Regions from separate parts of the Nocardioides sp. NPDC058538 genome, predicted to be linked through region 2. Evidence: riboswitches for the same ligand, from Rfam matches in the RefSeq annotation. Region 2 holds a riboswitch; each other region holds the start of a gene.

Region 1 (3,263 bases), on a different contig from region 2:
GCTCCGGCCGCCGCTGCGGCCCGTGCCCAGGCCGGTCACGGTCAGGAGGCGGGGGCGGTAGGCCGGGGCGGCGGCGGTGACGGACTCGGGCGCGACGCCGGAAGGCGACTGTGGCTGGTCGAGTGCGTCATCGGCTGTGTTGGTTTCGACACCGCTCGCTTCGCTCGCGGGCTCAACCGACGGGGGTTCACCGTCGGTCGAGCCGCCGGAGCCGCTAGGCGGAGGCGTGTCGAGACCAACAGGGTCACCTTCGGCGCCCGAGTCGTCCCCCGAGCCATCCGAAGGCCCTCCCTCGGGCGGCTCGGGCGGCAGCTCCTCGTCGCCGAGGATGCGGTCGAGCAGGTCCTCGTCGAGCCCGGGAGCGTCGAACGGGTTGCGACGGCGCCGGTGCGGGAGCGCCAGCAGGGCGGCCCGGCGGATGTCTTCGCGGGTGACCTCGGAGCGACCGGCCCAGGCCGCGTGCGCGACCGCGGTGCGGGCGGTGACGATGTCGGCGCGCAGCCCGTCGACCTCGAACGCCGCGCAGACCTCGGCGATCTTGAGCAGCCCGGGAGCGGTGAGACGTACCTTCCCGACGAGGGCGCGCGCGGTGGAGACCCGTGCGGTCAGGTCGCGCTCGGCGGCCTCATAGCGCTCGACGAACGCGGGAGCGTCCAGGTCGAAGGCCATCCGGCGGCGTACGACCTCCGCCCGAAGGGAAGGATCGCGGGGCGCGGCGACCTCGACGGTGAGCCCGAAGCGGTCCAGGAGCTGCGGACGCAGCTCGCCCTCCTCGGGGTTCATGGTGCCGATCAGCACGAACCGGGCGGCATGCTCGACCGAGACACCGTCGCGCTCGACCGAGACCCGGCCCATCGCCGCCGCGTCCAGCAGCAGGTCGACCAGGTGGTCGTGGAGCAGGTTGACCTCGTCGACGTAGAGCAGGCCGCGGTGGGCCCGCGCGAGCAGCCCCGGCTCGAACTCGACCGCACCGCGCGACAGCGCGCTCTCCAGGTGGAGCGAGCCGACGACCCGGTCCTCGGTCGCTCCAACCGGGAGCTCGACCAGGCGCACCGGCCGGCTCTCCACGACGGCGGCAGACCCGAAAGGACCGTCCGGCGACTCCGCGGACGGGTCGGCCGGGTCGATCGAGAACCGATCCCCGGCGTAGACCGAGATCGAGGGCAGCACGGCCGCCAGACCGCGTACGGCCGTCGACTTCGCCGTCCCCTTCTCGCCACGGACCAGGACCCCGCCGATCTCCGGGGAGATGGTGGTGAGCACGAGCGCGAGGCCCATGTCGTCGAGGTCGTCCGCCTGGCAGCCGAGGACGGCAGAAAATGGGTAATGAACCGGCATGGAGAGGCTCCCGCTCCCTATCGCTTGGACTGGATGGGCGCGGGGCCGGTCTTCGGACTTGTCGAGTCCCCACGAAGGGGCTCGTTCACCGCAGCGGGCCTGTGCCGGATTCTCACCGGCTTCCCAGATTCTCCCTTCCCACCGTCCTCACCAGCTCCTGTGACAGAGCCGATGACTGGGCAGTCGGGGCACCTCGCGCCTGAGCGGCCACTGTAGCGTCTGGCCTCATGATCGTCGTGGTGGGCATCGGTGCCGGAGGTTGGGACGAGATCCCCGTACGTCACCAGCAGCTGATCCGGGGCTCCGCCGTCCTCCTCGGTGGCAAGCGCCATCTCGACCTCGTCCCGGACGTCCCCGGCCAGCGGCGCGAACCCTGGCCGTCACCGCTGCGCGAGGGGCTCCCGGCTCTCCTCGATTCGCTGCCAGGCGACGCGCCCGTCGTCGTTCTGGCCTCGGGCGACCCGCTCGTCTCCGGCGTCGGGACGACCCTGATCTCGCTTCTCGGGCGAGAGAACGTACGCATCGAGCCGGCCGTCTCCTCCGTCGCCCTCGCCCGCGCCCGGATGGGTTGGGCCGCCGAGTCCTGCGTGGCCGTCAGCCTCGTCGGCCGCGACGTATCGCTGGTCGCCCGCGAGCTCGCTCCCGGCCGCCGGATCCTGGCGCTCTCCTCGGACGGATCCACTCCGAGGCAGATTGCGGACCTGCTGGTCACCACAGGATTCGGCGCCTCGACATTGGCGGTCCTCGGTGACCTGGGCGCGGAGACGGAGAGCGCGCGAACCGCGTCCGCCTCGGCCTGGGTCGGGGAGTCTCCACGCCTCAACATCGTGGCGATCGAGTGCGTCGCCGACCGTGTTGGTCTCGACACGCTCGCTGGCGCTCGCGGCTCGACCAGCGCATCGTCGGTCGAAGGCCACTTCGTTCAGGCCTCGGAGCCGCTAGGCGAAGGCGTGTCGAGACCAACACAGTCGCTCCCCGCTTCCTGGGCCGCCGGCCTCCCCGACGACGCCTTCGAGCACGACGGACAGCTGACCAAGCGCGACCTACGGGCCTCCGCACTGGCCCGCCTCGCCCCGGTCCCGGGTCAGCACCTCTGGGACGTCGGCGCAGGCGCAGGCTCGGTAGGCATCGAGTGGATGCGCTCCCACCCCACCTGCACCACGACCGCGATCGAGGCCAGCCCAGAGCGGGCGGCCCGGATCGCACGGAACGCGTCCCGACTCGGCGTACCCGGCCTGACCGTCGTCGATGGCCGCGCCCCCGATGCTTTGGCCGACCTCCCAGCCCCCGACGCGATCTTCATCGGCGGCGGCGCGACCCGCCCCGGCGTACTCGACGCCTGTCTGCGAGCCCTCCGCCCCGGCGGCCGGCTCGTGGTCCACGGCGTCACCCTGGAGACCGAGCAGGTCCTGGCGCGCCAGCACGCGGAGCGAGGCGGCGAGCTGACCCGGATCTCGGTGGAGTCCGTCGACTCGATCGGCACCTTCCGGGGCTGGGCACCCCAGCGCACGGTCGTCCAGTGGGCCTTCCAGCCCGCCGAGTAGCAGTTCAGCCGCGGCGACCGACTCGCTCAGCGAAGGCGTCGAGCGCATCGACGACTTCATTGGCCAGCCACACACGGTTACGTTGGCCGCTGCCTACGCGAGTGAGGATCTTGGCATTCTCCAACTGCTCGACGGCCCGCTGAGCGGCAGACAGCGCCGTTCCTGTCGCGGCCTCGACGTAGGCAATGTTCACGGCTGGCTGGTTGAGCAGGTACGGAAGGAGTCGCTGTGCGGCCGACCCTCGCCGGGATGGCAGTCGCTCACCCCAGCCGTCGTACACCCGCTCCAGATCATCAACCAGGTGGCGGCCGTTGCTGACCGCCCTGAACGAGGCGTTGACGAACTGCCGAACGATCGGCTCGACGTCCCCGCTGCGATAGT
Region 2 (3,263 bases):
AGAGATCGGCGCCGGTGTCGCCCTCCCCGGGCTGGACACAGGTGACCTCAGGGCCGCCACCCAACGCGTTGGGCTCGACGACGACGGTGACGCCGTCACACGCCTCGGCGGACGATGCCGCGGACGAGGCGGATACGGGGGCGAAGACAGGTGCGGTGGCCCCGGCGAGGATCGCCAGGGCCACCAACGAGGATCGCAGGATGAGCCCGGATCGACCGATGGCCGCCGTCGCGAGCGTCACCAGACGGGTGTGATGGCAAGGCGACGACCGCGATGGCAAACCGGGCGTCTGTCGAGCGGCGTCAACGCCGCCAGCGCGCCCGTATGGTGGCGCGCAGCAGGCGGAGATCGGTCGATCTGGGCTCAGCACGAGCTCTTCGCGGTCGCGTCGTTGGGCAGGAAGACCAGCGACGGCAGCGCCTGGGCGGCGGCGAGGCGGTACATCCCCTCGGACTCCTTGGTCAGGCCCTTGGTGTTGCCCTCGGCCAGCGCGGCGTCGTCGTAGGCCACCGCACCGGCGTCGTCGCCACAGGTCACGACGTGGTCGGCGACCCAGGTCGCCGCCTTCTCCGCGGCCGCGGTCTCACCGGCGCGCCCGAACGCCCACCCGGCAAGGCCGGTGGTGTTGGAGTTGGCGATGTTGCCGGTCGCCGCCTTGAACGAACCGTCCTCGGCCTGGGTCTCCTTCAGCCACTCCACGCCCGCCTTGACGGCCTTCTCCGCCTCCGGAGAGGCCACCGAGGAGAGGGCGATCAGCGCGAACGCGGTGGCGTCAGCGTCCGGGGCAGCCTTCGGGTCGGCGTCGCAGGTCTGATCTGCCGCGGCCGGGTCGGCCGTGAAGGTGACCCGGAACCAGCCCTCCTCGCACTGCTGCCCGGCCAGGAACTCCGTCGCGGACGCGGCCTTCTTGCTCTCGGCGTTGTTCAGCGCCCACACGGCGTACGACTGTCCGATGGTGTTGGAGTAGTCGGCCGCCTCCTTGTTCTTGGGGTCGAGCTCGTCGGCGATGCGGCCGTTCTCGGCGACCGTGCCCTCGAGCTGCTTCAGCAGACCGGGGTCGGAGGCATCGACGTTCTGCTGGAGGACGAGCGCCTTCGCGGTCGCCCCTGCCGAGGTGATCGTGCCGAACCCGGGCGAGGTGTAGGCCGACTTGTTCTCCATCACGGCCGCGGCGATCGTGGCGATCTCCTCGTCGTAGCCACCGACCTCTGCCAGCGCGATCCCGATGTCGGCGCTGAGCCCGAAGTCATCGGTGCCGTACTGCGCGTTGCGGGCCACGCCCTCCGGCGCCTGGGCCACGAGCCAGTCGGCCACCGCGGTGGACACCTTGGCGTCGTAGGTGGGCTTCTCCCCCTCCTCGACGGCTTTCTCGCCACAGCCGGCGAGCGAGGTGAGGGCGAGGGCGGCGGCGATGCCACCGAGGACGGTCTTCTTCATGGTTCCTTCCGCGCTGTTCGCCGGGAAGGCCCAAGGCCGACCCGCTGCTTTCCACGACAGCGTCAGGTCAGTACGCGTCCGTCGGCAGGTGCTCCGGCTCGCCCAGGACACTCTCGCTGCCTGGGCCTACGGTTGCGGGTCAGCGCCGGGATTCGACCGGCTTCCCCCACCACGGCGTGTGTTGATTGAGGCTCTGCTAATTCGGGGCAATCCTATGCCGGGCGAGCCCTGCTTGCGGGATCGCCGACGAGCAGTCACTCTGTCCCCATGCGCCACAGGATTCTCGGCCTTGTCGCAGCATCGATCTCGGCCACCCTTCTCGCCCTCTCCCCGACCACGACGGCCGGCGCGGAGGAGGCACGGACATCGGTCACGTACGCCGATCTGGTCACCATGTTCGGCGACAAGGTCGGTGACCGCAGGACCGTCGAGACCGGGCTGCCGAGCCTCAACCGCGCGATGACCGACGCCCGGATCACCACCCCTTACCGGCAGGCGGCGTATCTGACCACGCTCGCCAACGAGAGCTCCTTCCACCACGACGCCAAGGGCCGCGACAAGCGGAAGTTCACCGGCCGCGGTTACATCCAGCTGACCGGCGAAGCCAACTACACCGACGCCGGCGCCTACTTCGACATCGACCTGCGCCGCCGTCCCGAGCTCGCCCGGTCGCTGGACTACAGCGCGCCGATCTCGCGGTGGTACTGGACCGTCGCCCGCGACATCAACCCGCTCGCCGACGCCCTCGACATGGGCAAGGTCAACGCGGCGATCGGCTACCCCTCGAACAAGAAGGAGGACACCGAGCGCTGCCGCGACTTCAAGGCCGCGCTGAAGCACCTCCACGGGTCCGTGCCGAAGGGCGTCAGATGCGCCCGCCCGGCCGCTGCGCAGACCCGCTAGCTGTGTTGTCCGAAGGGGCGTACGTCACTTCTTGGTGCGCTTGTCGCTGACCGCGATCGCCGAGGTGCCCTCGTCCTTGAGCTCGAAGAGGTCGATCGCCTTGATCAGCTTGGTCCAGGTGGCGTAGCCGTAGTTGCGCGGGTCCTCGGAGGACTGGTTGCGGATGCGGGAGACCACGGTGCCGACCAGGGCCCAGCCGTCGTCGTCGGCGGCCGCGGCGATGGAGTTGCGCAGCAGCTGGATCAGGCGGGCGTTGCGCTTGAGCGCCTGCCCGTTGGTCGCCGATGACGACTGCTTGCGGGTGCGCGTGGCCCCGGGCTCGGTATCGGCCTCGGTCTCCTCCTCGGAGCTGCCGAGCTTCTCCACCACGGTGAACCGGGTGCAGGCGCTCTTGAAGGGCGCCGGTGTCTTCTCCCTGCCGTAGCCGTAGACCGCGCGGCCCTTCTCCCGCAGGTAGTGCACCAGCGGCGTGAAGTCGGAGTCGGAGGAGACCAGCGCGAACGCGTCCGGGATCGCCGCGTGCAGCAGCTCGACCGCGTCGATGGCGAGCGCCATGTCGGAGGCGTTCTTGTGCGCGGTCAGGTCGAACTGCTGCATCGGCCTGATCGCGGCGTCGTGCAGCTCCTCGATCCAGCCCTTGAGCTCGGACTTGGTCCAGTTGCCATAGGCCCGGCGGATCGTCACCTCGCCGTACTCGGCCAGGTCGTTCAAGATCTCGTCGATCTTCGAGGCAGGCGCGTTGTCGGCGTCGATGAGCAGTGCGATGCGGAAGGGCTCGGTCACCGGATCAGTGTGGCAGGAACAGGACTGTGTTGGTCTCGACACGCCTTCGCCTAGCGGCTCCGGCGGCGGGGGCCCCCCGGCGGGCCCCGGCGGCGGCGGCGGCGGCGCCGGCGGGGCGCCCGGGAGGGGGACCAACAAGA
Region 3 (3,263 bases), on a different contig from region 2:
GCGGGTGCCCACCGGTACGTCCAGATCGACGTCGCGAAGCACCTCGCGCGTGCCCAGACGGGCGCCGACGCCACGTAGCCGCAGCACGGTCCCGGCGTCGTGCCCGCTCATCGTCCGCCTCCGAACCGGTAGTGCCCACGGCCCAGCAACAACAGGAACAGCGGTGCCCCGACGACACCTGTGACCACCCCCAGCGGGATCTCCTGCGGTCGCGCCACCAGCCGCGCCAGGACGTCGACCCACAGCAGGAACAGCCCACCGCCCAGCGCCGCGACCGGGAGGACGACCCGGTGCTGGGCGCCCACGAGCAGCCGGGCCGCGTGCGGCACGATCAGCCCGACGAACCCGATCCCACCGCTGACCGCGACCAGGACCCCGACCAGCACGGCCAGCGCGACGAACAGAGTCGTACGCAGCGCCGCGACGTTCACACCGAGCGCGGCAGCGGTCTCGGGGCCGGCGGCCAGGGCGTCCAGCCAACGGTGCAGCGCCAGCATGCCGAGCCCCAGGACGAGACTGAGGACCGCGGGCAGCCACAGCTTCTCCCAGCTGGCGCCACCGACGCTGCCGAGCATCCAGAACATCACCGAGTCGGCCGCGCGCGGATCATCGCTCATGAAGACCAGGAACGAGGCGATCGCGGAGAGCCCCGAGGAGAGCACGACACCCGAGAGCACCAGCCGGATCGGGGTCAACCCGCCCTGTGCGGTGGCGACCAGCCACACCAGCACGGCCGAGCCGACCGCCCCGAGCAGCGCCCCGCCGGAGACCGCGTAGATGCCGAGGCCGCCCAGCGCCCCGGTGGTGATCGCCGCCGTCGCTCCCACCGAGGCGCCCGAGCTGATCCCGAGCAGGAACGGGTCGGCGAGCGGGTTGCGCACCAGGGTCTGCATGCCGGCACCGGCCACGGCCAGGCCGGCGCCCACGGCGAGCGCCATCAGCGCCCTGGGGACGCGCAGCTCCCACACGATCACGTCCCACTTCCCCGTGGCGTCTCCCTGGAGCCGGTCGCCGACCGCCGCGATGACCTCACCGATCGGTATCCGCTCGGACCCGAAGGCCAGGGACGCGACGGCGCTGAGCGCCGAGGCGAGCAGCAGCCCGGCCATCAGCGGCACGAACGGGACTCGTCGTCTGCGGTCACGAGCACGGCGCGGACTCAGGGTCTCGCGGGACAGCGTTTCCACGGCGGTCGGCCTCTCAGGTCCTCTGGACCCTGGTCGCGAGGGCCGTGACGTACATCTGAGCCGACAGGTTTTCGGACTCGGGTTCACCCGGCGAGGCCGCCTTCCCAGGGACTGGTCCCCAGTGGCTTGCTGGCATCGCCGTCGCCCTCACCGCTGCGCGCCAGTCCCGGATTCACACCGGAGTTCCCTGGCATCCATCAGGATGCGTTCGACTCGGCGCAGAGGCTAGCACGGGCCACGGGGCCGGCGTCGGGAACGTTTCCGACGACACGGCTGAACACAAGATCTAGGAAGTTGCATTGGTGTAATTCCCGCATATAGTGGTCCTCGCAGCTGGTTCTCCCACCTCGGCGACGGGGCGGGAGAGGCAAGAGGGAACCCGGTGTGAGTCCGGGACTGCCCCGCAGCGGTGAGTGGGAACGACCGCCGTCACGAAGCACTGGGAGCAAGCCGGCTCCTGGGAAGCGACGGCCACTAGGACCGAGCACGAGACGCCCACGAGTCCGAAGACCTGCCAGTGCCCACCTCATGGTGGGGTCCGCGACCTCGAGGGAAGGTCAGGGGATCGAGCGCGTACGACGCCGTCCCCTCCTGCCCCGGCACGGATGCACGAGACATCCAGCGGGCCGGGGGCCCGCGCGAGAAGGGCACGGACATGATCGACACCGAGGGTCTACCGATCCGCACCGAGAAGTCGGCGTACGTCTTCGACTATCCGATGGCCGAGGACCTGGCCAAGAAGCAGCGGAGCATCTTCTGGACCGCCGAGGAGATCCCGGTCGAGAACGACAAGCAGGACTTCCTGGTCAACATGACCGACGCCGAGCAGGCCGCGGTCAAGACGACGCTGAAGCTGTTCACCATCTACGAGCTGATCCTCGGCGGCGAGGTGTGGGGCGACCGGCTCTTCCACGCGTTCCCGCGTCCGGAGGTCCAGATGATGACCAACGCCTTCTCGTTCGCCGAGCTGAACATGCACGCGCCGTTCTACGCGAAGCTCAACAAGACGCTGATGATCGACACCGAGGAGTTCTACGACTCCTACAAGAACGACCCGGTGCTGGCCGAGCGGATCGCGTTCGTGTGGGACGCCATCGCCGACGAGGACCTGCTCTACGCGCTGAGCGTCTTCACGCTGATGGAGAACTGCGTCCTCTACTCCAACTTCGCCTTCCTCAAGCACTTCCAGTCCGGGGGAAAGAACCTGCTGCAGAACGTGATCAGCGGCATCAACTTCTCCGCCCGCGACGAGAACCTGCACGCCACCGGCGGCGCCTGGCTGTTCAACACCACCCTCGAGGAGTACGCCGCGACCGTCCCTGCCGACAAGTTCGAGGCCGAGCGTGACGACCTCTTCGCGAGGGTTCGCGGCGTCGCCGAGCACCTCTACGCCCACGAGGCCCGGATCGTGGAGATGCTCTTCGACCACGGGCCGATCGCCGGCATCGACCAGGCCGACCTGGAGACCTTCGTGAGGTCCCGCATCGACATGACCCTGGAGAACATGCGGATGGAGCCGCTGTTCAACGTCGAGGCCAACCCGATCGCCGAGTGGTTCTACAGCGGCATCAACGGCACCCAGTTCCACGACTTCTTCCAGGTCACCGGCAACGAATACAACCGCAACATCGGCGAGACGGAGTTCAGCTTCTAATGAGCAACAACAACTGGGAGGCGCTCTCCGCCGAGCGCAAGGCGCTGCAGGCGTCGGGCACGGTGCCTGCCTTCATGACCACCGCTGGCTACGCGATGTTCAAGGCGAAGTACACCGTCGAGGGCCAGAGCGTGCGGGAGCGCTACGAGACCATCGCCAGCACCGCCGGCGATCTCGCCGACGAGATGTACCCCCGCGAGGACGGCGTCTCCTGGACGGAGCGGTTCTTCGAGGCGATCTGGAACGGCTGGCTCTCGCCGTCGACGCCGGTGCTGTCCAACCTCGGCACCGACCGGGGTCTGCCCGTCTCGTGCGAGGGCTCGTACGTCGAGGACTCGGTGTGGGGCTTCTACGAGACCCTCAAGGAGGCGGCGATCCTCTCCCAGAACGGGTTCGGGACCTCGGCGTACCTCGGCGATGTC

What was found. Region 2 has a riboswitch for cobalamin ahead of ACFWQC_RS25390 (prenyltransferase/squalene oxidase repeat-containing protein). Riboswitches for the same ligand answer to the same signal wherever they lie in the genome.
Region 1: it holds a riboswitch for cobalamin, as region 2 does, so the genes downstream of both, ACFWQC_RS24815 (VWA domain-containing protein) here and ACFWQC_RS25390 (prenyltransferase/squalene oxidase repeat-containing protein) in region 2, are expected to answer to the same signal.
Region 3: it holds a riboswitch for cobalamin, as region 2 does, so the genes downstream of both, ACFWQC_RS19440 (ribonucleotide-diphosphate reductase subunit beta) here and ACFWQC_RS25390 (prenyltransferase/squalene oxidase repeat-containing protein) in region 2, are expected to answer to the same signal.

The regions. Positions count from the first base shown of each region.
Region 1 is NZ_JBHXNY010000041.1:3,015-6,277, forward strand. Features, by position in the region: gene ACFWQC_RS24815 (VWA domain-containing protein) at 1-1,338, opposite strand, end outside; cobalamin riboswitch at 1,364-1,503, opposite strand; gene cbiE (precorrin-6y C5,15-methyltransferase (decarboxylating) subunit CbiE) at 1,566-2,882, shown strand; gene ACFWQC_RS24825 (Fic family protein) at 2,887-3,263, opposite strand, start outside.
Region 2 is NZ_JBHXNY010000044.1:8-3,270, reverse strand. Features, by position in the region: gene ACFWQC_RS25395 (hypothetical protein) at 1-241, opposite strand, end outside; gene ACFWQC_RS25390 (prenyltransferase/squalene oxidase repeat-containing protein) at 364-1,437, opposite strand; cobalamin riboswitch at 1,503-1,638, opposite strand; gene ACFWQC_RS25385 (hypothetical protein) at 1,705-2,340, shown strand; gene ACFWQC_RS25380 (NYN domain-containing protein) at 2,365-3,123, opposite strand.
Region 3 is NZ_JBHXNY010000023.1:3,790-7,052, reverse strand. Features, by position in the region: gene ACFWQC_RS19450 (ABC transporter ATP-binding protein) at 1-111, opposite strand, end outside; gene ACFWQC_RS19445 (FecCD family ABC transporter permease) at 108-1,109, opposite strand; cobalamin riboswitch at 1,232-1,415, opposite strand; cobalamin riboswitch at 1,505-1,721, shown strand; gene ACFWQC_RS19440 (ribonucleotide-diphosphate reductase subunit beta) at 1,843-2,841, shown strand; gene ACFWQC_RS19435 (ribonucleotide reductase N-terminal alpha domain-containing protein) at 2,841-3,263, shown strand, end outside.